One region of the Streptomyces nitrosporeus genome, then DNA from elsewhere that is predicted to be linked to it. Evidence: riboswitches for the same ligand, from Rfam matches in the RefSeq annotation. Region 1 holds a riboswitch; each other region holds the start of a gene.
What was found. Region 1 has a riboswitch for cobalamin ahead of CP967_RS27000 (cobalamin biosynthesis protein). Riboswitches for the same ligand answer to the same signal wherever they lie in the genome.
Positions count from the first base shown of each region.

Region 2: another riboswitch for cobalamin. It lies ahead of CP967_RS00305 (ABC transporter substrate-binding protein); the one in region 1 lies ahead of CP967_RS27000 (cobalamin biosynthesis protein).
Region 3: another riboswitch for cobalamin. It lies ahead of CP967_RS32940 (energy-coupling factor ABC transporter permease); the one in region 1 lies ahead of CP967_RS27000 (cobalamin biosynthesis protein).

Region 1 covers NZ_CP023702.1:6,114,301-6,121,750, reverse strand. The annotation lists gene CP967_RS27025 (hypothetical protein) at 1-1,151, opposite strand, end outside; gene CP967_RS27020 (alpha/beta hydrolase) at 1,337-2,467, opposite strand; gene CP967_RS27015 (class II aldolase/adducin family protein) at 2,563-3,261, opposite strand; gene CP967_RS27010 (inorganic phosphate transporter) at 3,533-4,810, shown strand; gene CP967_RS27005 (hypothetical protein) at 4,823-5,044, shown strand; cobalamin riboswitch at 5,203-5,330, shown strand; gene CP967_RS27000 (cobalamin biosynthesis protein) at 5,459-6,451, shown strand; gene CP967_RS26995 (cobyric acid synthase) at 6,448-7,450, shown strand, end outside.
Region 2 covers NZ_CP023702.1:69,158-76,607, reverse strand. The annotation lists gene CP967_RS00320 (hypothetical protein) at 262-1,176, opposite strand; gene CP967_RS00315 (ABC transporter ATP-binding protein) at 1,275-2,060, opposite strand; gene CP967_RS00310 (FecCD family ABC transporter permease) at 2,057-3,175, opposite strand; gene CP967_RS00305 (ABC transporter substrate-binding protein) at 3,172-4,137, opposite strand; cobalamin riboswitch at 4,246-4,366, opposite strand; gene CP967_RS00300 (class I SAM-dependent methyltransferase) at 4,458-5,201, opposite strand; gene CP967_RS00295 (MFS transporter) at 5,170-6,438, opposite strand; gene CP967_RS00290 (ATP-grasp domain-containing protein) at 6,431-7,450, opposite strand, start outside.
Region 3 covers NZ_CP023702.1:7,393,637-7,401,086, reverse strand. The annotation lists gene CP967_RS32945 (ABC transporter ATP-binding protein) at 274-2,070, shown strand; cobalamin riboswitch at 2,220-2,402, shown strand; gene CP967_RS32940 (energy-coupling factor ABC transporter permease) at 2,433-3,140, shown strand; gene CP967_RS32935 (energy-coupling factor ABC transporter substrate-binding protein) at 3,137-3,484, shown strand; gene cbiQ (cobalt ECF transporter T component CbiQ) at 3,492-4,241, shown strand; gene CP967_RS32925 (energy-coupling factor ABC transporter ATP-binding protein) at 4,268-5,116, shown strand; gene CP967_RS32920 (serine hydrolase domain-containing protein) at 5,290-6,390, shown strand; gene CP967_RS32915 (helix-turn-helix domain-containing protein) at 6,419-7,081, opposite strand; gene CP967_RS32910 (peptidase inhibitor family I36 protein) at 7,384-7,450, opposite strand, start outside.

The sequences.
Region 1 (7,450 bases):
GTGCCCTGCACCGCGGAGTCCAGATGGCGGACGAGCAGTCCGGTCTCACCGTGGTCGGCGACGGCCGCGGCGGTGTCGACCCAGAGCCAGGTCGCCTCCTCCCTGCTGAGGACGTCCTGGGCGTCGTCGGGGTCGGCGCCCTCGTACTCGGCGAGCCAGATCAGGGCGTAGGGGCGCAGGGGCGCCTCGGTGAGGACCGAGCGCACGACGGGTTCGGCGGGGGCTCCGACGACGCGGAGCGCCTCGAAGGCGAGACCGCGCAGCAGGGCGTCCTCGCCGCGGGCGACGGCCAGCAGTTCGGCCACGGCGCTGCCGACGGGCCGGGCCGCGAGCCAGGCCCGGTACTCGGCACGGGCCGGTCCGGGGGTGAGCCGGGCGCAGCCGAGCAGCATGTCGGCGGCGGGCTGCTCGATGTTCCCGGCGGGGCTCTGGGCGGCCACGCAGATCTGCTCCAGCTTGACCCAGACCGCCCAGTTGCCGAGGGGGGTCAGGGTGGCGTGGCCGTCGCCCAGGGTCAGGGCGCCGACGGCGGCGAGCCCTTCCAGGGCCCAGTCCAGGAGCAGTGCGTTGAGGTCGCCGGAGGTCTCGGAGGCGGCGGCCCGCTCCTCCCGGGGGCCGTAGGGGACCTCGCAGCGTTCCTCGTGGAGTTCGGCGACGCGCTGGCCGAGCAGGTCCAGGAGGGTGGCGACGGGGACGGGTCCGGCCGAGAGCTGGAGCAGGGACAGGACCTGCGGGACGGCCTCGACGGCCTCGGCCACGGCGGTGGCCTCGATGTCCTCGGGGGCGGGGTGGACCAGCGACCAGGCGTCGAAGAGCGCCACCCAGCCGCGGAGCACCGCCGAGTCGTCCCGGTTCCACGCGCGCAGCCGCCAGCCGGGGCGGGCGGTGTCGCCGTGGAGCTCGATCAGTCCGGCGAGCCGGGCGCGGTCCCAGCCGGCCCGCAGCTGTGCCGGGGAGAGCTCCATCGCGGCCGCGGCCCGTTCCAGGGCCCGGGCGGCGAGGGGGGCGCCCCCCGGGCCGGAGACGTCGGCCGCCCAGCGGGCGATCCGTACGGCGTCGGCGAGCACGGTCCTGGCCTGGCGGGCCAGTTCGGCGGGGGCCGGGGTCCCCTCGGGCGGGCGGGGGGCCGGCCTGGTGCGCCGGGTCGTCACGGCCTTGCGGGCGGTGACCTGGGGTCGCGGGCGGACAAGTCGCAGCCTGGAGTCGCGCGGAGTACGGGACGTCACGGGGAGCAGTCTTGCCTCTGACGGCCCGAAAGCCCAAACGGAGGACGGATCCCGGGTGTGCGGAGGGGGGCCGGGGGCCGTCACCAAACGGGCTGTTCCCTCCCATCACCTCACATCAGGGGCGTGAGAAAGCGCCGGAGGGTCTCCTCGTAGGCGTCCGGTCCGGCGTTCCACATCGCGCCGTGCGGAGCCTGCCGCACCTCGTGCAGGGTGACGAGGTCGGGGCGGAGGGCGGCGAGGTCCCGGGAGGGCTGCCAGGGGGCGAGGGTGTCGTCGGGCCCGTGGAAGACCAGGGTCGGTGCGTGCAGGGCGGCCGGCACCGAGGTGTCGAGGAGCCGGACCCCGTGCAGGCCGGTCTGGCCCTGCGCGGCGCGGACGGCGAGGGGCAGCAGCGCGGCGGGGACGCCGCGGGCAGCGGCCAGGGCGCGCAGGGTGACCTGCCAGTCCATGACCGGGGAGTCCAGGACGAGTCCGCCGATACGGTCGCGGAGCGCCGAGTTGACCGCCGTGTGCAGGGCCATCGACGCGCCGGTGGACCAGCCGTGGACGACGACGGACCTGGCCCCGCGGCGCACCGCGTAACGGATGGCCGCGTCCAGGTCGCGCCATTCGGACGCGCCGAGGTGGGCGAGGCCGTCGGGCGAGCGGGGAGCGCCGTCGTCGCCCCGGTAGGCCAGGTCCAGGACGGGGAGCTGCTGGGAGCGCAGGAAGGGCAGCACGTTCAGCGGGTGCTCCCGGGTGGTGCCGAGGCCGTGCACGGTGATCACCCAGGTGTCGCGGTCGCCGGGGACGAACCAGGCGGGCAGGATGCCCAGCTCCCCGGGGATCTCGACGTCCTCGTAGGCGATGCCCACGGCGTCGAGCGGGTCCCCGTGGTGGAGCTGCGGGGTCATGCGGACCTTGGCGCCGGGTTCCAGGCTGCCGCGGGTGACGCGTTCCAGTCGGCGTACGACGGTGTCGGCGGAGCCGTCCGGGCCGTGTTCGAGGACCGGGCCGACGACGGCGTGGACGTCCCGCCCGGCCAGCCCGTAGGTACCGGGGCGCAGGGCGGCGAAGGAGCGGGTCAGGGTGACCTGCCCGGCGGCCGTGGCGTGCACGGTGAGCCTGCGGTCTCCGGGGAGGGGGTGCGGCGTACCGGCCCCGAGGGCGGCGTCGCTGGCGTACCGGCCGGCCGCGACCGCAGCCGTGCCGATGCCGAGGATCGTGGTGACGGCCGCTGCCGTCGCTTTTGCCGGGCGCATCGCCTCAGTCTCGCGGGCGCCGGACGGCGTTGCCAGCGGACACGGCCGTTGGGGACCCGCCGGACGGGCCGCTTCGCGGCCGCGGCCCCGGGGGGTCAGCCGCGCTGGCCGTAGTCCTTGAGGGCCTCCTGCACGTCGTGCAGCTGGGCGGGGGTGAGCAGGGAGGGGCTGCGGCCCGGCACGGAGGCGGCGGTGAGCCAGAGCCGGCACATCCACTCCAGCTGGGCGGTGCGCTCGTACGCCTGGTCGAGGGTGTCTCCGTAGGTGACCGTCCCGTGGTTGCGCAGGAGGCATCCGGTGCGGTCGCGGAGGGCTTCGAGCATGTGGGCGGCGAGTTCCGCGGTGCCGTAGCGGGCGTAGGGGGCGGTGCGGACGGTGCCGCCGAGCAGGGCGGTGACGTAGTGGACCGGCGGGACCTCGTCGAGGAGGGTGGAGACGGCGGTGGCGTGCACCGCGTGGGTGTGGACGACGGCGGTCGCGGAGGTGTGCCGGTAGACGGCGAGGTGGAGGGGGACCTCGCTGGTCGGGGCCAGCGTGCCGAGGACCTGGCGGCCTTCGAGGTCGACGCCGACCGCGTCGCCGGGGCCGAGCCGGTCGTAGGGGACACCGCTGGGTGTGACCAGCACGACCGGGCCGACGCGTGCGGAGACGTTGCCCGAGGTGCCGACGACCAGCCCTTCGGCGGCCGTCCTGCGGGCCGTCGCCACGACCTCGCTCCAGGCCCGTCCGACGGCGTCCCCGCCGGCCGCCCCCAGCCCTCCGTCAACCGCGTCGCCCGCCACGCCGTCACTCATGAGGGGGAATCCTAACGACCTCTCGCGAAGCGGGCCGGGTGAGCTGCCTCACGGCTTCGGACGCTCCGCCCCGCCGGGGCCAAGAGTTCGCCAAAGCCCGGTAAAGGCTTGCGCCACCGCCGCCCCGGGAGGGTGCCGTGACCTCGGGAGGGCTCAAACGGAATGTCCGCACACGCTTGGGGTCACCGCAGCGCCCTGCCCAGTTCATCTTCCGTTCACCCAGCATGCTTACGTTCAAACTGCCAATGACGTCGAACGATTGCCTGGGTAAATGGAACACATCACGCTGCTGCTTGCGATCGTGGTCGTAACAGCTCTCGTGTTCGATTTCACGAACGGTTTCCATGACACCGCCAACGCGATGGCGACCACCATCTCGACCGGCGCTCTCAAGCCCAAGACCGCGGTGGCCATGTCCGCCGTTCTCAACCTGGTAGGCGCGTTCCTGTCGGTGGAGGTCGCCAGGACGATCTCCGGCGGGATCGTCGACGAGGACGGCCTCAGAACCGAGGTCATCTTCGCGGCGCTCGTCGGCGCCATCCTGTGGAATCTGCTGACCTGGCTGGTCGGCCTGCCCTCCAGTTCCTCCCACGCGCTCTTCGGCGGTCTGATCGGCGCCGCGGTGATGTCGGCCGGCTGGTCCTCGATCAACGGCGGCACCGTCGTCACCAAGGTGCTGCTGCCGGCGCTCGCCGCTCCCCTCGTCGCCGGTGTGGCCGCGTTGCTGGCCACGCGGCTGACGTACCGGATCAACCGGAAGATCACCGACGAGGAGCAGCTGAAGTCGACGGCCAAGGGCTACCGCGTGGGGCAGATCGCCTCGGCGGGCCTGGTCTCGCTGGCCCACGGCACCAACGACGCCCAGAAGACGATGGGCATCATCACCCTGGCACTGGTCACCGGCGGGGTGCTCGCCCCGGGCTCCAACCCGCCGGTCTGGGTCATCGCGTCGGCCGGTATCGCCATCGCGCTGGGCACCTACCTCGGCGGCTGGCGCATCATCCGCACCATGGGCAGCGGTCTGACCGACCTGAAGCCGCCGCAGGGCTTCGCCGCCCAGACCAGTGCGGCCACGGTCATCCTGGCCTCCTCCCACCTCGGTTTCTCCCTCTCCACCACGCAGTCCTGCTCCGGTGCGGTGATGGGTGCCGGTCTCGGACGCCAGGGCGGCACGGTCCGCTGGTCCACCGCGACCCGGATGTTCGTCGCCTGGGGTCTGACGCTGCCGGCCGCCGGTCTGGTCGGCGCGGGCGCGGAGCTCCTGACCAAGCAGGGCAGCTGGGGCGTCGCCGTCGTGGCCGTGCTGCTCGTCGCGGGCTCCGGTGCCATCTGGCTGCTGTCGCGGCGCAAGCCGGTCGACCACACCAACGTCACCGCGAGCGAGGACGACGGCTTCGCCGCCGAGCCCGCGGGCGTCGTCACCACCGCCATCGCGGCGGTCAGCCCGCCGCCCACCGACGCCGCGGTCGCCGACCTCAAGGCCACCATCCCGGCCCCGCCCCCCACCGCCGAGATCCCGGCCGACCCGGCCCGTCCGGCCACGGTGTAAGGAAAGATCCGTATGAACATCGACTGGGCAGCTCTCGGCTCCGTCTTCGGAGTCAGTCTCGTGGTCACCGTCGCCCTGGTGGGCCTGTTCACCCTCGGCATCGTCGGCCTCGCCAAGCAGGCGTCGGCCACGCGCGACGGCGGGCCGGCGGCACTGGTCCGCACCGGGGCGTACGCCTGCTTCGCCCTGTGCGTGGCAGCCGTCGCCTACGGGATCTATCTGATCGTCGCCTGACGGTCCCCCGCCCCTTGTCTCCGCACGGGCCCGTACGCACCTGAGGTGCGTACGGGCCCGTGTGCGTCTGCCCACGCCACGGCCTCGCAGGTCAGCGCCGGGTTGACGGGCGCTCACGGGGCGTGGTGGACTGCCGGAGCCATTTACGGCGACAGGAGAGGAAGCCGGTGCGAATCCGGCGCGGTCCCGCCACTGTCACCGGGGAGCACTCCCCCACACGGAAGTCACGGCCCGCCACCGCGGGCTGGAAGGCCGGGGGAAGCGCGGATCCGGAAGCCAGGAGACTCTCGTCGCCGTCACGTCGAACCAGGGCGCGGACCCTGAGTGAGGACATCTGCCATGCCCGGCCGCCGTGCGCCGTTCCCCCCGCCCCCCGTGACGCCGTCCCTCCGAGGCGCGACGGCGGGCTGATCCGTGCGAGCCGACCGCATCTTCGCGTACGGCGCCACCGCCGGCCTGATCGGTGACCTGCTGCTCGGTGACCCCCGGCGGGGCCACCCGGTCGCCGCCTTCGGGCGGGCCGCCGCGGGCGTCGAGAAGCGGCTGTGGCGCGATCACCGCGGCGCCGGTGCCCTGCACACGCTGCTGTGCGCCGGGGGCACCGTGGGCGCCGCGGCGCTCGCCGCCCGCGCCGTGCGCGGCCGTCCCGCCGCGGCTGTGGCGCTGACCGCCGTGACCGCCTGGTCCGTCGTCGGGGGCACCTCGCTGGGCCGTGAGGCCCGGGCCGTCGGGGACGCGCTCACCGCCGGTGACCTGGACCTGGCCCGGGAGCGGCTGCCGCGCCTGTGCGGCCGGGACCCGCAGGCGCTGGACGGGCCGCAGATCGCGCGTGCGGTGGTGGAGTCCGTCGCCGAGAACACCTCCGACGCCGTGGTGGGCGCCCTGGTCTGGGGCGCCCTGGGCGGGGTGCCGGGGCTGGCCGGTTTCCGGGCGGTGAACACCCTGGACGCGATGGTCGGCCACCGGTCGCCGCGGTACCGGCGGTACGGCTGGGCCTCGGCCCGTCTCGACGACCTGGCCGGCTGGCCCGGCGCCCGGCTCACCGCCGCGCTCGCCGTGGCCGCGGGCGGGCGCCCCCGTGCGGCGGTACGCGCCTGGCGGGCGGACGCCGGTCTCCATCCGAGCCCCAACGCGGGCCCGGTCGAGGCGGCTTTCGCGGGTGCGCTCGGCGTACGGCTGGGCGGGACGCTGGCGTACGGCGGGCGGGTCGAGCACCGGCCGGTGCTGAACGGGGAGGCCGGGCGTGAGGTCCGGGTGGCGGATGTCGAACGCGCGGTGCGGCTGTCGCGCCGGGTGGGTGCGCTGGCCCTGGGGGTGTGTGTGGCCGGGCGGCTCGCGGTGGGATACATGACCGCGCGCCCGGGGAGGGTACGGGCGCGCACGGCGGCGGGGAAGGAGCGGACATGAGTGGCGGACTGCTGGTCGCGGGGACCACGTCGGACGCGGGCAAGAGTGTGGTGACGGCGGGCATCTGCCGGTGGCTGGTGCGCCGGGGGGTGAAGGTCGCCCCGTTCAAGGCGCAGAACATGTCGCTGAACTCCTTCGTCACCCATGAGGGCGCGGAGATCGGCCGCGCCCAGGCGATGCAGGCGCAGGCCGCCCGGGTGGAGCCGACGGTGCTGATGAACCCGGTGCTGCTGAAGCCCGGCGGGGACCGGTCCAGCCAGGTGGTGCTGATGGGGAAGCCCGTCGGGGAGATGAGCGCGCGCGGCTATCACGGGGGCCACCAGGAGTCGCTGTTCGGGACGGTCGTGGAGTGCCTGGAGCAGCTGCGGAGCACGTACGACGCGGTGATCTGCGAGGGCGCGGGGTCACCGGCGGAGATCAACCTGCGGCGTACGGACATCGTGAACATGGGGATCGCGCGGGCCGCCCGCTTCCCGGTGCTGGTGGTCGGGGACATCGACCGGGGCGGGGTGTTCGCCTCGTTCTTCGGGACGACGGCGCTGCTGGATCCCGAGGACCAGGCCCTGGTCGCCGGGTACCTCGTCAACAAGTTCCGGGGGGACGTCTCGCTGCTGGAGCCCGGCCTGGACATGCTGCGTGAGCTGACCGGGCGGCGGACGTACGGGGTGCTGCCGTTCGCCCACGGGCTGGGCATCGACGAGGAGGACGGGCTGCGGGTGTCGCTGCGCGGCGCGGTGCGCGAGTCGGTGGTGGCGCCGCCGGTCGGCGAGGAGGTGCTGCGGGTCGCGGTGTGCGCGGTCCCGCTGATGTCGAACTTCACCGATGTGGACGCGCTGGCCGCCGAGCCGGGTGTGGTGGTGCGGTTCGTGGACCGGGCGGAGGAGCTCGCCGACGCGGACCTGGTGGTGGTGCCGGGCACCCGGGGCACGGTGAAGGCGCTGGCCTGGCTGCGGGAGCGGGGGCTGGCCGGCGCCCTGGCGCGGCGGGCCGCGGAGGGGC
Region 2 (7,450 bases), 6.0 Mb from region 1:
CGCAACGGCCCCTGCGGAGACCGCCACCATCCGCCGGCGCATCGTGACCACGTCCAAGGAGCACCCCGGAAAGGTGTCCCGCGGCCGATCGGCGCGGCTCCGCAACGGAATCCACCCCGGCGCGTGGGAGCACGCCGTGTGAGGGCCGGCCTCTGCCCGGCGTCGAGGGCGGCCTCGCGCTCCGCGGTGGTGTCGTGTCCGCGCGGCCATCGGCCCCTGCTCGCGGTGACGGCAGACTCCAGTCGCTCTTTGAAGGCTGTACTACTCGGGCTCGGGCGTCAGCCAGGTGACCACGACGGTACGCGCGACCTTCGCGTCCTTCATCGCCCGTGACCGGTGGTTGCCGTTGGTGTAGGAGTCGCCCGCGGGGGCGATCCCCAGGCCCGGTTCGAGCATGGAGTTGAGGGCCATGAGGTCCTGGTCGCCGGTACCGAGTTCCCTGGCGAGCGTCATGTGCTGCTCGGCGATCTCACGGTCCGGCCTCCCCTCACGCCTCGCCCGCTCGATCAGTCCGATCGCCAGCTCGCTGACGCCGGCCCAGTCCTGCTGGTGGTACCAGCAGCAGGAAGTGCGCCCGTGGGGCTGATCACGCGAACCGGACACCATGCAGGCCTCCCGGAACGGGTCCGGTTCGGGCAGGTCGGTGACCGCCACGATCTCGTATCGCAACTGCTCCTCGGGCGGCTCGGGGCGAGGGGCGTAGCCCTCGCCGCGGGTGCCGTCCACCGGTGCGCCGACCAGCGCGGTGAGCTGCTGTGCGCGAAGCGGCACCCACCCGGCCGCGCGGAGCTCGGAACGGCTGTCCATGTGGAAGACCACCATCTCGTATCCGCCGTCCGGCCCGGGGGCCGCAGGGTCCACCTGGCGCTGGATCCAGAGTGGCGGTTGCGGGGCGTCCGGGAAATACAGCTCCCATACGCGGGAGGCGTAGCGCTCGGCCGCGTTCGTCAGGCTGGTGCCCTCGTCGTAGGTCTGCGTCGCCACCGCGACCGGCCGGTGGCCCGGAGCGGTGAAGAGCTGGAGCCGGAAGCTGCAGGGGGACCCCCAGGCGTCGCTTCCGGCGTCGAACATGTGGTCGTCCACCGTCCGGTCGCGGGGTGCCGCGTGCACGCGCAGGATCTCTTCCGGACCGGGATCGCCGCCGGGTTCCGACGGGAGCGGTGGCTGGTCGGGCACGGGGGTCTCCACGGGTGAGGACGGTCAGAGGGCCCTGAGGACCGCGCCGACTCTACAGAGGACGGTGGCATCGGCGCCGGGGCCGCCGCCGGAGCGCTTCAGACGCGTGGCCCTTCGGGGAGGAACGTCACCTGTGGCGCTCCCGTGCACGGATGGGTGGCGACTTCCGCCGCCACTCCGTAGACCTCGGCCAGGAGGTGCGGGGTGAGGACCTCGGCGGGAGGACCGGAGGCGGTGACCGCGCCGTCGTGCAGGACGTAGAGGCGGTCGCAGTAGTAGGCGGCCAGGTTGAGGTCGTGCAGGGCGAGCAGCACGGTCGTGGGCAGGCGGCGCAGGGTGCCGAGCACGGACAGCTGGTGCCGGATGTCGAGATGGTTGGTGGGTTCGTCGAGGACGAGGAGGGTGGGCCGCTGGGCGAGAGCACGCGCGATGAGGACGCGCTGGCGTTCGCCGCCGGAGAGCCGGTCGAAGGGGCGGTCGGCCAGGTGGACGGCGTCGACCGCCAGGAGCGCGGAGTCGATGAACCCGGTGTCCTCGGGGGTGTCACCGGACAGAAGCCGTTTGTGCGGGGTGCGGCCCATGGCGACGACCTCGCGGACGGCGAGGTCGAAGTCGGCCGCCGAGTCCTGGACCACCGCCGCCACGGTGCGGGCCAGTTGCCGTACCGGCAGTGACCAGGCGTCGCCTCCGTCGACGCGTACCCGACCGGTGTCCGGGCGCAGGACGCGGTAGACGGTGCGCAGGAGACTGGACTTGCCGCTGCCGTTGGGGCCCACGAGCCCGATGGTCTCGCCCGGACGGGCGGTCAGGGAGACGTCGCGCACCAGGTGACGGGCTCCGGCGGTGAGCGTGACGCCGTCGATGCTCAGTTCGGTCGCGGTCATGCCACTCCTCGGTCGGTGCCGCGCCGGGCGTCCCGGCGCATCAGCCACAGGAAGAACGGCCCGCCGCACAGGGCCGTGAGCACGCCGACGGGTATTTCCATCGGCGCGGCGATCGTCCGCGCGGCGATGTCGGCCCAGATGAGGAAGACCGCACCGCCGAGCGCCGCCGTCGGCAGTACCCGGCGGTGGTCCCCGCCGACGAACAGGCGCACGATGTGCGGCATCATCAGCCCGACGAAGCCGATCGGCCCGGCCGCCGCGACCAGCACTCCCGTGACGAGGGAGAGCACGACGAACAGGCGGGCACGGAACCGGCCCACGTCCAGCCCCATCGTGGTGGCCGCCTCCTCGCCGGCCAGCAGCAGATTCAGGTTGCGCGCCTGCACCATGAGGACGCCGATACCGAACAGCAGAGCCGTGCTCGGCAGCCACAGGGTGCCCCAGTCGACCCCGCCGAGGCCGCCCAGGGTCCAGGCGAGGACCGCGCGGGCCTCGTTGCCCCGGCCGGTGGTGAGCAGCAGCAGATCGAGGACCGCGGTGAGCACCGCCGCGACCGCCACCCCGGACAGCACCAGCCGTGCCGAGGTGATACGTCCGCCGGTGCGGGCGGTGGCGTACACGAGCAGGAGCGCGCCCAGGGCGCCCACGAAGGCGGCCACCGACAGGGAGACCGGCCCGAAGAGGGTGACCCCGAACACGATCACGGAGACCGCGCCGAGGGACGCCCCGGAGGAGACGCCCAGCAGGTACGGCTCGGCGAGCGGGTTGCGCACCAGGGCCTGCAGCGCGGTGCCGATCACCGCGAGGCCTGCGCCGGTGACCGCACCGAGCAGCACCCGCGGCGCCCGCACGTCCATCACGATGGTCTCCCGGGCCCGCGGCCAGTCCGGCTGCCGCCAGCCGGCGCCCAGCGCGTGCGTCACGATGTCCCACACCTGGCCGGGCGGCACCCGGACGGAGCCGATGGCGAGGCCCGCCGTGGCGGAGACGACGAGCAGGACGGCGAGTACGAGCAGCGTGACGGCCGGCCTCGCACGGCCCGGCCCTGACGCGCCGGCCTTCTGCCGCTGGACCGTCCGCTCGACGGACGTACCGGTGGCGGCCGCCCGGGTCACCGGAAGCTCGCGGGGTGCAGTCCGCGAGCCAGGTCCTCGACCGCGTAGGCCGAACGGACGCCGACCAGGGTAGCGGTCAACGGCAGAACGACGAACCGCTTGTTCCTGACGGCGGGTACGTCGGCGAGCGCGGGCCGGGAGAGCAGGAACTCCTTCTTCTCCTCCACGCTTCCGGCGCCCGCGTAGTCGTAGATGACGATGGCCTCCGGCTTGCGTTCGACGACCTGCTCCCAGGAGACATCGCCGAAGACGTCGTCGAGGCCGGCGAAGACGTTCTCGCCCCCGGCCAGCCGGATCAGCTCGGTACCCAGGCTCCTGCCGCCTGCGGTGAAGGCGCTCTTGTCGCCGCTGTCGTAGACGAAGACGGGAATCCTGGGCCCGCCCCCGGCCTTGGCGGCGGCCTTGCCGACGCGGTCCTCCAGGTCCGCGACCAGTTCGCCGGCCCGGCCGGGGACGCCGAAGATCTCGCCGATGGTGCGGATCTCGTCGTAGGTGTCCTTCATCGTCACCCGCTTCCTGCCGCAGTACTCACGGTTGAGGTGGGTGTCGATGCCGACGGCGGCGAACGCCTCGCGGGAGCGGCCCTCGTTCTCGGCGAATGCGCTGCCGTAGCCGCCGTAGACGAAGTCGGGTCCGGCGTCCAGGACCTTCTCGAACGACGGTTCCCTCTCCGCCAGTTCGGGGATCGCCTCGTAGTTTTTCTTCAGCTCGGGCAGGACGGCGGAGTCGGGGAAGGCCGTGCCGATCATACGGTCCTCCAGACCGAGGGCGAGCATGAGCTCCGCCGGGTGCTGGTGGATGGTGACCGCCCGCGACGGCGGCTCGTCGTACGTCGTCCTCACACCGCAGTTGTCGATGGTGACCGGGAAGCCCGCGGGCTCGCCCGCGGCGGCCTTCGCGTCCCCGGCGCTCCCGCCGGACGGACCGCAGCCGGTGGTCAGCAGCACGGACGAAAGAGCCATGGCGGCGGCTATGGCACGGAGGAACCCGCGCGTGCGGGCAGGGGTGAACAGCTGGGACACGTGAAGCCTCCTGGAGTCCGCGCTCCTCGGATCGGGCCCGCGACGGACCAGTGTCCTGACTCCCGGATCGACGTTCCCCCCGCCTTCCCGCGCGGTGCGCAGTGGCGTGTCGGAGGGGCGCTCCCCGGTCACAGTGGCGGGACCGTGCCGGATTCGCACCGGCTTCCTGTCTCCCGTCGCGGCGATGACCAGGTGATCCTACGTCGCCCCGGCCGACGGCAAAAGCGCGTGCGGTCCCGTCCGCACGCCCGGTGCCCGGCTCACGCCTCGCGGACAGCCCGGAGGACGAGACGCTCGGCGTTCTCGTCGTAAGGACGTCCGTCGAATCCGCCGAAGACCTCCACGCGCCCGAAGCCCGCCTCCTCGGCCATCCGCCGCAGCTCCACCGCGCTGTACACGAACCAGGTCAAGGTGGCCCGGGTCACCCGCTCGCCCCGGACCAGCACCCAGTCGCTGCGCAGCCGCGCCCACTCGTCCAGCACGGTGTCGGTCTGCACCATCACGTCGTCGCCCCGCCGCACCACCTTGGGCGGGGTGACCCTGCGGGCCAGGAGTTCCTTCCCGGCGAGGTCCAGGACGAGCGTGCCGCCGGGTGCCAGGCAGGTGTACATGGTGCGCAGCACGCGCGCGTTGTCGGCGGGATCCTCGAAGTACCCGAAGGAGGTGAACATGTTGAGGACGACGTCGAAGCGGCCCGGTGCCTCGTACTCGCGTGCGTCCGCCCGCACGTACGTCACCCTGTCACCGGCCGACCGCTTGCGTGCCCGGTCCAGCATGGCCGGGCTCAGGTCCACCCCGGTCACGCGGTGGCCGCGGCGGGCGAGCGGCACGGTGAACACCCCGGGCCCGCAGCACAGGTCCAGCACGCGCGCCCCCTGCGGGAAGTCCAGCAGGGGAGAGGTGTCCAGCAGCTCCTCGGCCTGCTCGTGGCGCTGCTCGGAGAAGAGGAAGTCATGGAACTCGGTCCAGAAGTCATCGTCCTGGAACCCGCCCGTCCGTGTCATCGCGCGTCAGTGCTCCTTCATGGTCGCCGTCGGGGACAGGGCGCCGCGCGGTGCGTCGGCGCAGTGTGAGCAGCAGAGGGGGGAGCAGCAGGCACTGGGCGGCTGCCAGCATCCAGAACCAGCCGGTGTGTCCGGCCCGTTCGCCGAGGCCGTACAGCTGTCCGCCCAGCACACCGCTCGCGCAGGCGCCCAGGCCCGCGGCCAGCCGCTGCTGACCGAAGACCACGGCATCGGAGCGGGGGCTGCGGCGCAGTGCCTCCAGGTCGTTCTTCAGGAACAGCACGATGTCGCCCAGGGTGATCAGCGCCCCGCCCGCCAGCAGCGCCGCCCGGGTGCCGACCGCCAGCACGGCCATGCCCGCCGCCAGGCCCGTGAAGCCTGCCGCGAGGGCGAGGGCGTACGGCATACGCCGGATCAGGCCGGAGGCGAGCGGCTGTACGACGATGACCAGCGTGAAGCAGAGCAGCAGCACCACGCTGTAGAACGCGCTGGAGGTGCGCTCGACGGCGTACACCGCCAGGAAGTGCTGGAAGTGGAAGTAGAGGTGGAAGGCGAGCGCGTTGGCGGCGAACGGCAGGACCGCCACCCCGGCCAGAAGACCCGGCCGGGCCGTGCCCCCCGATCCGGCGGGGTGTTCCCCCTCTCTTCCGGGCAGCCGGGCGTGTCCCGCGGTGACCGCGAGGAACAGCGCCGTGACGGCCGCGAACAGCCAACCGGGCGACGACAGGACGAACGGCCCGGCGACCAGCGGGCCGACGGCCATCCCGGCGTTGAGCGCCGCGTTGCCCGCGGACAGGAACGCCGGGCGGCGCTCGTCGTCGACGCCGTGCACCAGGTACGCCTTGTTCGCGGGCAGGTAGAGCGCGGCACCGCAGCACGTCAGGACCAGCGCCCAGATCGCGAGGGGCGGCCAGCGCAGGGCCAGCAGGAGTCCGGCGAAACCGGCGGTGCGTACGGCCAGCGCCCACAGCATCGTGCGGCGCAGCCCGATCCGGTCCGCCAGAGCTCCGCCGACGATGCCGCCGGAGAACTGCACGAGCGATGCCACGGCCAGGACGGCCCCCACCGCGCCGAGCCCCATCCCGAGCCGTTCGTGCAGGAACACCGACATGAACGGCAGGACCATGAAGCTGCCGAGCGGGATGAGGAACGAGCTGAGCAGGAGGAACCGCAGCGGGCCGGTGAGCGGGAACAGCGAGGCCCGCAGCCCCGGCCCCCGGGCGGTGCGCTCACCCACCGGGCGCCTCCCGGCCGGCCGGGACGGTGCGTACGCGCAGGACGTTGGCGGCCGCCACCGCGCGATGGGTGGCGAGTTCGGCGGTCTCCGCCTCCGCGTACACGATGCCCGCGTATCCACGGCTGTCGTCCAGGTGCTCGATGAGGTCGCCGGTCCGCCTGACCGGGTACCAGGCAGGTGTTCCCGGCATGCCGGTGAGCCGGTCGAGCCCGGTGACCCCGGCGAACACGCCGGGCGCGGCCGGATAGCCCAGGACGAAGGCGGCGGCCGGGCCGCCGGGCAGGTCCGTGTCCATCAGACGGGGGCGGCGGCCGAGAGCGGCCTCGACCATCGCCTCGTACACGTTGACGCCGAGCGCCCGGCACATGCTTTCCCCGACCAGCGCGCCACCGATCCGGGGGTTGACCTCCACCACCTCCGGGCCGTCGGCGGTCAGCACGAACTCCACGTGAGCGAACCGGTCGGTGTAGCCGATGGCGGCGAGCACCCGGCTGAGCCAGTGCTCCAGGGACGTTTGCCGCGGGGCCGGGAAGGCGACGGGGAAGGCGGTGATCTCCTCCCGGAAGTGCGGCTCCGGCGACATGAGGCGGCTGGAGACACCCAGCAGCCGGGTGCGGCCGTCCCAGGTGAGCGTCTCGGCGCTGTACACCGGGCCGGGGAAATAGGGTTCGGCGAACAACCGCCCCTTCAGGGTCCGGCCGGATGCCTCGGCGAGTGCCGCGCCGAGTTCGCCCTCGTTCCGCACCAGCCACACGTTCTGGCTTCCGGTGCCCGCCGTGTCCTTGAGCACGAGCGGCAGTCCCGCCTCCTCGATGAGCAGCCCGGGTGTCCCGGGGCCGGGGCCGGTGCCCGTGGCGGCCCTGCCCCGTGTGAGACCGGCATCGTGCAGCCGGTTGCGCACGGCGGCCTTGTCCCGGGTCAGCCGCAGGACGGCCGGATCGAGACCGGGCAGGCCGAGGCGTTCGGTGAGGCCGGCACCGGCCGGGGTCCAGGTGTCGGTGGAACTGATCAG
Region 3 (7,450 bases), 1.3 Mb from region 1:
CGCCCCCCGCGGTGTCCGTTCCTCCGGCGCCTGTCCCGGCGGTGCCTGTCCCAGCGCGGGCGGCAGCGGCTCGGAATGCACGATGTCCAGGCGGGAGACGGCCCGGGTGAGCGCCACGTACAGGCGGTTGAGGCCGCGGGGCCCCTCCTCGACGACGGCCGCGGGGTGCCGCCAGGGCGCCGGTGGCCGGCGCCCTGGCGGGCGCCTTCGGGCGCTGTCCCACCAGGTGGCGGGGGGCTTGTCCGAAGCGTCCGGAGCCAGTGGGATGGAGCTATGGAGAAAGCGCTTTCACCCTCGGCCGCCGATCCCGTGGCCCCCTTCGACCACCTCGATCACCGCTACCGCGGCGAGAACCCCGTCCGCACCCTCGGCCTCCTCTTCCGCCCCGATCGCGGCCGCCTCGCCCTGGCCGCACTCATCTTCGTGGTGAAGCACAGCCCGATCTGGCTGCTGCCGTTGATCACCGCCACCGTTCTCGACGTGGTCGTGGAGCACGGCCCGGAGTCGGGGATCTGGAAGTCGACGGGCGTCCTGCTGTTCATCCTCGTCATCAACTACCCGCTCCACCAGTGGTACGTGCGGCTGCTCGGCGGCAGTATCCGCCGTATGGGCACGAGTCTGCGTTCCGCGCTCTGCCGCCGGATGCAGCAGTTGTCCATCGGGTACCACTCCCGGGTCAGTTCGAGCGTGCTCCAGGCGAAGGTGGTCCGGGACGTCGAGGCCGTGGAGCAGATGGTGCAGCAGAGCTCCGACATGGGTCTCGGCGCCGTCGTCACCCTGGTCGGGGGGCTCGTCGTCATCGGGGTGCGGGTGCCCGAGTTCCTGCCCGTGTTCCTCGTCGTGGTCCCGGCGGCGGGCTTCCTCGTGATGAAGCTCCGCGCGCGGCTGCGCAGCCACAACGAGTCCTTCCGCCGCGAGGTGGAACAACTGTCCTCGCGGGTCGGGGAGATGACCGCGCTGATGCCCATCACCCGCGCCCACGGTCTGGAGCGGACCGCCCTCGGCCGGGTCGACGGTTCCCTGCGCCAGGTGTTCGCGGCCGGTCTGCGCCTGGACATGATCAACGGCCGCTTCGGTTCGCTGTCCTGGGTGATCCTCAACACGCTCGGCGTGCTGTGCCTTTCCGGTTCCGCCCTGGTGGCCTACCACGGCTGGATGGCCCTCACCCCGGGGGACGTGGTGATGCTGAGCGCCTTCTTCACCGTACTGACGGGGTCGGTCACCACGCTGCTCGGCCTGGCTCCGGTCCTCACCAAGGGCCTGGAGTCGGTGCGTTCGGCGGGAGAGGTGCTGCAGGCGCCCGACCTGGAGAACAACGCCGGCAAGGCGCGGGTGGAGAGCGTGACCGGCCGTATCGACTTCGAGGACGCCGGCTTCGCGTACGACGACGGGGAGCAGGCGGTCGACGGCTTCACCCTGTCCGCACGGCCGGGTGAGACCATCGCGCTGGTCGGTGCGTCGGGTGCGGGGAAGTCGACGGTGCTCAACCTGCTGATCGGTTTCATCCGGCCCACCTCGGGCCGGATCCTGCTGGACGGCACCGACATGGCCGGGCTGGACCTGCGGACCTACCGGCGCTTCCTCTCGGTGGTGCCGCAGGAGTCGATCCTCTTCGAGGGCAGCATCCGCGACAACGTCGCGTACGGCATGGGGGACACGGACGAGGAGACGCTGACGCGTGCCCTGCGCGACGCCAACGCGCTGGATTTCGTGTCGGATCTGCCGCACGGTCTCGACACGGTCGTCGGGGAGCGGGGCGCGCGGTTGTCGGGCGGGCAGAAGCAGCGGCTGGCCATCGCCCGCGCGCTGATCCGCGATCCCCGCGTCCTGGTGCTCGACGAGGCGACGTCCGCGCTGGACAACCGTTCCGAGGCCCTGGTGCAGGAGGCCCTCTCCCGGCTGGTGCACGGCCGCACGGTGTTCGTCGTCGCCCACCGGCTCTCCACCGTCCAGGGCGCCGACCGCATCGTGGCGATGGAGAACGGCCGGATCGTCGAGGTGGGTACGCACGAGGAACTGCTGACCACGGGAGGCGTGTACGCCGGGCTGCAACCCGCGCAGCCGAGGTGACGGCAGGCGGGGGCCGGGCCCGGGACGGCGACCGGCGGGGGGAGCGGCAGGGGACCGGACCGGGCCGGGATGACAGCCGGGCCCGGGGCGACGGCCGGGCAGGCCGGACCGGCCACCGGAACGCGCTTGTCACCACGCGGGCGCGGGCACTAGGGTCGCCACGCCTTGGTGAACGGGAAATCCGGTGTGATGCCGGTGCGGCCCTCGCCACTGTGATCGGGAAGTCCTGCTCCAGCCCTCACGGGCAGCCACTGGGTCCTTCGACCCGGGAAGGCGGAGCACGGGCGGTGGTACCCGCGAGCCAGGAGACCGGCCAAGGCGCTTCAACCATCCACGAGGTGCTGGAGAGGGTCTGCCGAGTCATGCACATAGCCGAGGGTTTTCTTCCTCCGGAGCACGCGATCGCCTGGGGTGTCGCGTCCGCGCCGTTCGTCGTCCACGGGGTGAGATCGCTCACCCGTGAGGTCAAAGAGCATCCGGAGAGCACCCTGCTCCTGGGTGCGTCGGGTGCCTTCACCTTCGTCCTGTCGGCCCTGAAACTCCCTTCCGTCACCGGGAGTTGTTCCCATCCCACCGGGACGGGGCTCGGGGCGATCCTGTTCCGGCCGCCCGTCATGGCGGTGCTGGGCACCATCACCCTGCTGTTCCAGGCGCTGCTGCTGGCGCACGGTGGTCTGACCACGCTGGGCGCCAACGTCTTCTCCATGGCGGTCGTGGGGCCCTGGGCCGGGTACGCCGTGTTCCGGCTGCTGCGGCGCTGCGGTGCCGCCCTGATGGCGGCGGTGTTCTCCGCGGCGTTCGTCGCGGACCTGTCGACGTACTGCGTCACCAGTGTGCAGCTGGCGCTCGCCTTCCCCGATCCGGGAAGCGGGTTCCTGGGGGCGCTGGGTACGTTCGGTTCCGTCTTCGCCCTCACCCAGATCCCGCTCGCGGTCAGCGAGGGGCTGCTGACGGTGCTGGTGATGCGTCTGCTGGTGCGGTCCAGCAAGGGCGAACTGACCCGGCTGGGCGTGTTCCTGACGCGCCGGGCGAACGGCGCGGGTACGGCCGCCGGGGCGGTGGCCCGATGACGAAGCACACGAAGGTCAACGCGCTGCTCCTGCTGGCGGTCGCCGCGCTGGCGGTGCTGCCCCTGGTCCTCGGGCTCGGCGACCACAAGGAGGAGCCGTTCGCCGGCGCCGACGCGGAGGCGGAGACCGCGATCACCGAGATCGACCCGGACTACGAGCCCTGGTTCTCCCCGCTGTACGAGCCGCCGTCCGGCGAGATCGAGTCGGCGCTCTTCGCCCTCCAGGCGGCTCTCGGCGCGGGGGTCCTCGGCTACTACTTCGGGGTGCACCGGGGCCGGCGCCAGGGTGCCGGGCCGGCGGGTCGGCAGAACGGCGCCGGCGGCTCCCGCCCCGGCGAGTTCTGATCCGGCCGTGCTGCCGATCGACGAGGCGGCGCACAGCAGTCGCTGGCGCCGCCGCCATCCCGTGGACAAGGCGGTCCTGGGCCTCGGTCTGACCGTGCTGGCCATCTCGCTGCCGGCCTGGCCGGGGGCGGCCCTGGTGCTGGTCACGGCGCTGGTGGTGCTGCTCGGCCCGGCGGGCGTGCCGGCCCGCCGGCTGTGGCGGGCCTACCGGGTCCCGCTGGGCTTCTGTGTGACCGGGGCGCTCCCTCTGCTGGTGCGGGTCGGCGGGCCCGAAGGGTTCGTCGGCCTGGCCGGCGGCGGGCCCCTGCGGGCCGGGGAGCTGCTGCTGCGGACCTCGGCCGCGTCCCTGGGCGTGCTGCTGTTCGCCTTCACCACCCCGGTGTCGGACCTGCTGCCCCGGCTGGTGCGGGCCGGGGTGCCCGCACCGGTCGTGGACGTCGCTCTGGTGACGTACCGGATGAGCTTTCTGCTGCTGGAGTCGGTACGCCGTGTCCGGCAGGCGCAGGCCGCGCGGCTCGGGCACACCACGCGGGCGGCGGCCTGGCGGTCGCTGGGCGGGCTCGGCGCCACCGCTTTCGTCCGGGCCTTCGACCGGGCGGCCCGGCTCCAGTCGGGGCTGGCGGGGCGGGGGTACGACGGGACGCTGCGGGTCCTGGTGCCCGAGGTCCCGGTGTCCGCCCGCTTCCTGACGGGCAGTGCGGTGCTGCTCATCGCTCTGGCCGTTCTCACCTCCGTACTGGAAAGGCCGCTGTCGTGAGTGAGTCCGCCGTGAGTGAGTCCGCCGTGAGTGGGTCCGCCGTCCTGGTCGCCCTGCGGGGGGTGTCCTTCTCCTACGAGGACGGGCCGCCCGTGCTGGACGGACTGGACTTCGAGGTGCGCGAAGGGCGTACGCTCGCGCTGCTGGGCCGCAACGGCAGCGGCAAGACGACACTGATGCGGCTGCTCAGCGGGGGTCTGCGGCCCCGGGAGGGTCTGCTGACGGTCGGGGGGCAGCCGGTGCGTCACGACCGGGCGGGGCTCACCCGGCTGCGGACGGCCGTCCAGCTGGTGGTGCAGGACCCCGACGACCAGCTCTTCGCCGCGTCCGTCGGCCAGGACGTGTCCTTCGGGCCGCTCAACCTGGGACTGCCGGACGCGGAGGTGCGGGCACGGGTGGAAGAGGCTCTGGCGGCGCTGGACATCGGTGCGCTGGCCGACCGCCCCACCCATCTGCTGTCGTACGGGCAGCGGAAGCGGACGGCGATCGCGGGCGCGGTGGCGATGCGGCCCCGGGTCCTGGTCCTGGACGAGCCGACGGCCGGCCTCGACCCGGACGGCCAGGAGCGGCTGCTGGCCACGCTCGCCTCGCTCGGTGCCACCGGCACCACGGTGGTGATGGCGACCCATGACGTCGATCTCGCCCTGCGCTGGGCGGACGACGCCACGCTGCTGACGGCGTCCGGCGCGCACACCGGTCCGGCGTCCGTGGTCCTCGGCCGTGACGATCTGCTCGCCGCCGCCGGTCTCCGGCTGCCGTGGGGTGTCGCGGTGGCGCATCTGCTCCGGGCCCGGGGGCTGCCGGACGCCCCGGTGCCCCGTACCCCGTCCGAACTCGCGGACCTGGCGGAACGGATACCGGGAACAGGCGGCTGACGCGGCGTCAGCGTGCTGTGGCGGCAGGTGCGTCGCTCTTGTCAAGGGGGCCTGGTGACACCTCTGGCCGGGGGCCGGGACGTACTGATCTCGCGGTGCGGTCCTGGCAGGCTCGTCGGCGAGGGAAGAGCCACCGCCCGCTCAGGCCGGGCGATCACCAAGGGGGAACATCCATGCAGCGCAAGCGACTCGCCGCCGCGGTCCTGCTCGCCACCGCACTCACCGCGACGCTCGCCCCGGCGGCGGCGGCCCACCGGCCGGACCCGGTGCAGCGCCGGCTCGACCAGCTGGTCGCCCGGGACGGTGTGCCGGGCGCTCTCGCGTACGACGGCAGGGTGACCCGGACCGCGGGGGTCGCGGACCTGGGCACGGGCAGGCCGATGGTCGGCTCCGAGGGCCGGTTCCGTCTCGCCAGCAACACCAAGCCGTTCACCGCCGTCGCGGTGATGCGGCTGGTGGCGGACGGGCGGATCGGACTCGACGACCGGGCCGGCGCCCATGTGCCCCAGCTCGCCACGAGCACCGTCACCGTACGGCAGTTGCTGAAGCAGACGAGCGGACTGCCGGAGTACACCGCACTGGTGGACTGGACCCGGGCCGGGACGCCCGAGGAGTACCTCGCCTCGGCACTCGCCGTCGCACCGGAGTTCGAGCCCGGCACCGGCTGGGGGTATTCCAACACCAACTACCTGGTGCTCGGGATGGTCATCGACGAGGTGACGGGCACCGGCTTCCGTGACTACGTCGAACGGACGGTCCTGCGCCCGCTGCACCTGGACGACACCTACTGGCCGGCTCCCGGTGAGTTCACCCTGCGCGGCCCGCACGCCCGTAACTACGGTAAGCATCCGGCTGCCCCGCAGGCCGGCCGGGTCGATGTCACGGAGCTCCCGGGGTACGAGTTCGGGGCGTCCGGCGGGCTCGTCTCCACACCCGAGGACCTCAACGCCTTCTGGAACGGCCTGTTCGGGGGCGATCTGCTCCCGGCCTGGGCCGTGCGGCTGATGACCCGGGACACCACCGGCGTCGGGGGCCGCGACGTCTACCCGGCCGGGAGCCGCTACGGCTACGGTGTCGCGTCGGTCCCGCTCAGCTGCGGCGGTGTCTACTGGGGCCACGGCGGGGACCTGCCGGGTGACTCGGTGGGCGGCGGCCGGGCCGCGGGGGGCCGGGGCACCGTCACCGTCTACACCACGACCTGGGCGGCGGAGGGGGACGGTCTGCGCCACCTCCAGGGCGCGGTGGACGCGGCCCTCTGCGCGAAGGACCGCTGACCGTACGGACCGGGCGGGCGGGGGCGGTTCAGGTGAGCGGGTAGCCGACGATGCTGTGGGTGACGGCCGGGCTGTCCTCCGTCGTGTAGTAGTGGCCTGCCCGGCCGTCGAAGCGGGCGCTGTCACCGGCGTGGAGTTCGTAGGGCGTCCCGTCGACGACCAGGGTGACGCGTCCCGCGATGACCATGACGTACTCGACGGAGTCCGTTCCGTGCGAGCTGAGCTGGCTCTGGGCGTGCGGGTGGAGGCGGGAGCGGTAGACCTCGAAGCGGCTGTGGCCGTGCGTGGCGAAGAGCAGGTTGACGGCGCTCTCCCCCTCGGGCTCGTCGAGTTCGCCGGCGCGCAGGATCTCCGGTTCGCGCAGGGAGCGGCGCAGCAGGTCGACGGGGTCGGCCCGGAGCACCGTGGCGATGCGGGTGACGACGTCGAGGGTCGGGTTGGCCTCGCCGCGTTCGATCTGGGAGAGCAGGGCCTTGCTGATACCGGTGGCGGCGGACATCTCGCGCAGGCTCCATCCCTGGGCGAGGCGGCGGCGGTTGAGGTTGACCGAGAGAGCCTCGCGTACCGGACCGCCGCTGGACGGCGGGCGGCCCGGTTCCGCCTCACCGGCGGGCGCGGGCACCGGCAGGCCGGCGGGCGGCAACGTCGTGGACGTCTCCTCCGGCTGGGCAAAGGGTCCGGTGGGCGACACCCTTCCTCCTGATGGTTCGTCGGTGCGACGGCGGTCGCCGTCTGCGTCGGCGTCGGTCAGTCTATGGCCGTGTCCCCGGGGCGCCGGCCCGTCGGTCCGCGTACGGGGCGGGGCCGCGCTGCCGGATCGTCCGGGGCGGGGGCGTCCCCGCCCGCGTGCGTGACCGTGCCCCCGCCGGCGGAAGCGCGGGGGCACGGTCACGCACGGTACGGTCCGCGTGCCGCCGGGCGGAGCCGTGGTGTGCCGGGAGGGTGCCGCACCCCTCGGCCCGGTGGTCGTGCCGGGGAGCGGCGCGGCCGGTGTCAGCAGATGACGTGGACGGCGTCGGTCCTGTTGTCGGCGGAGGCCGGGAGGGTGAAGCCCTCGCCC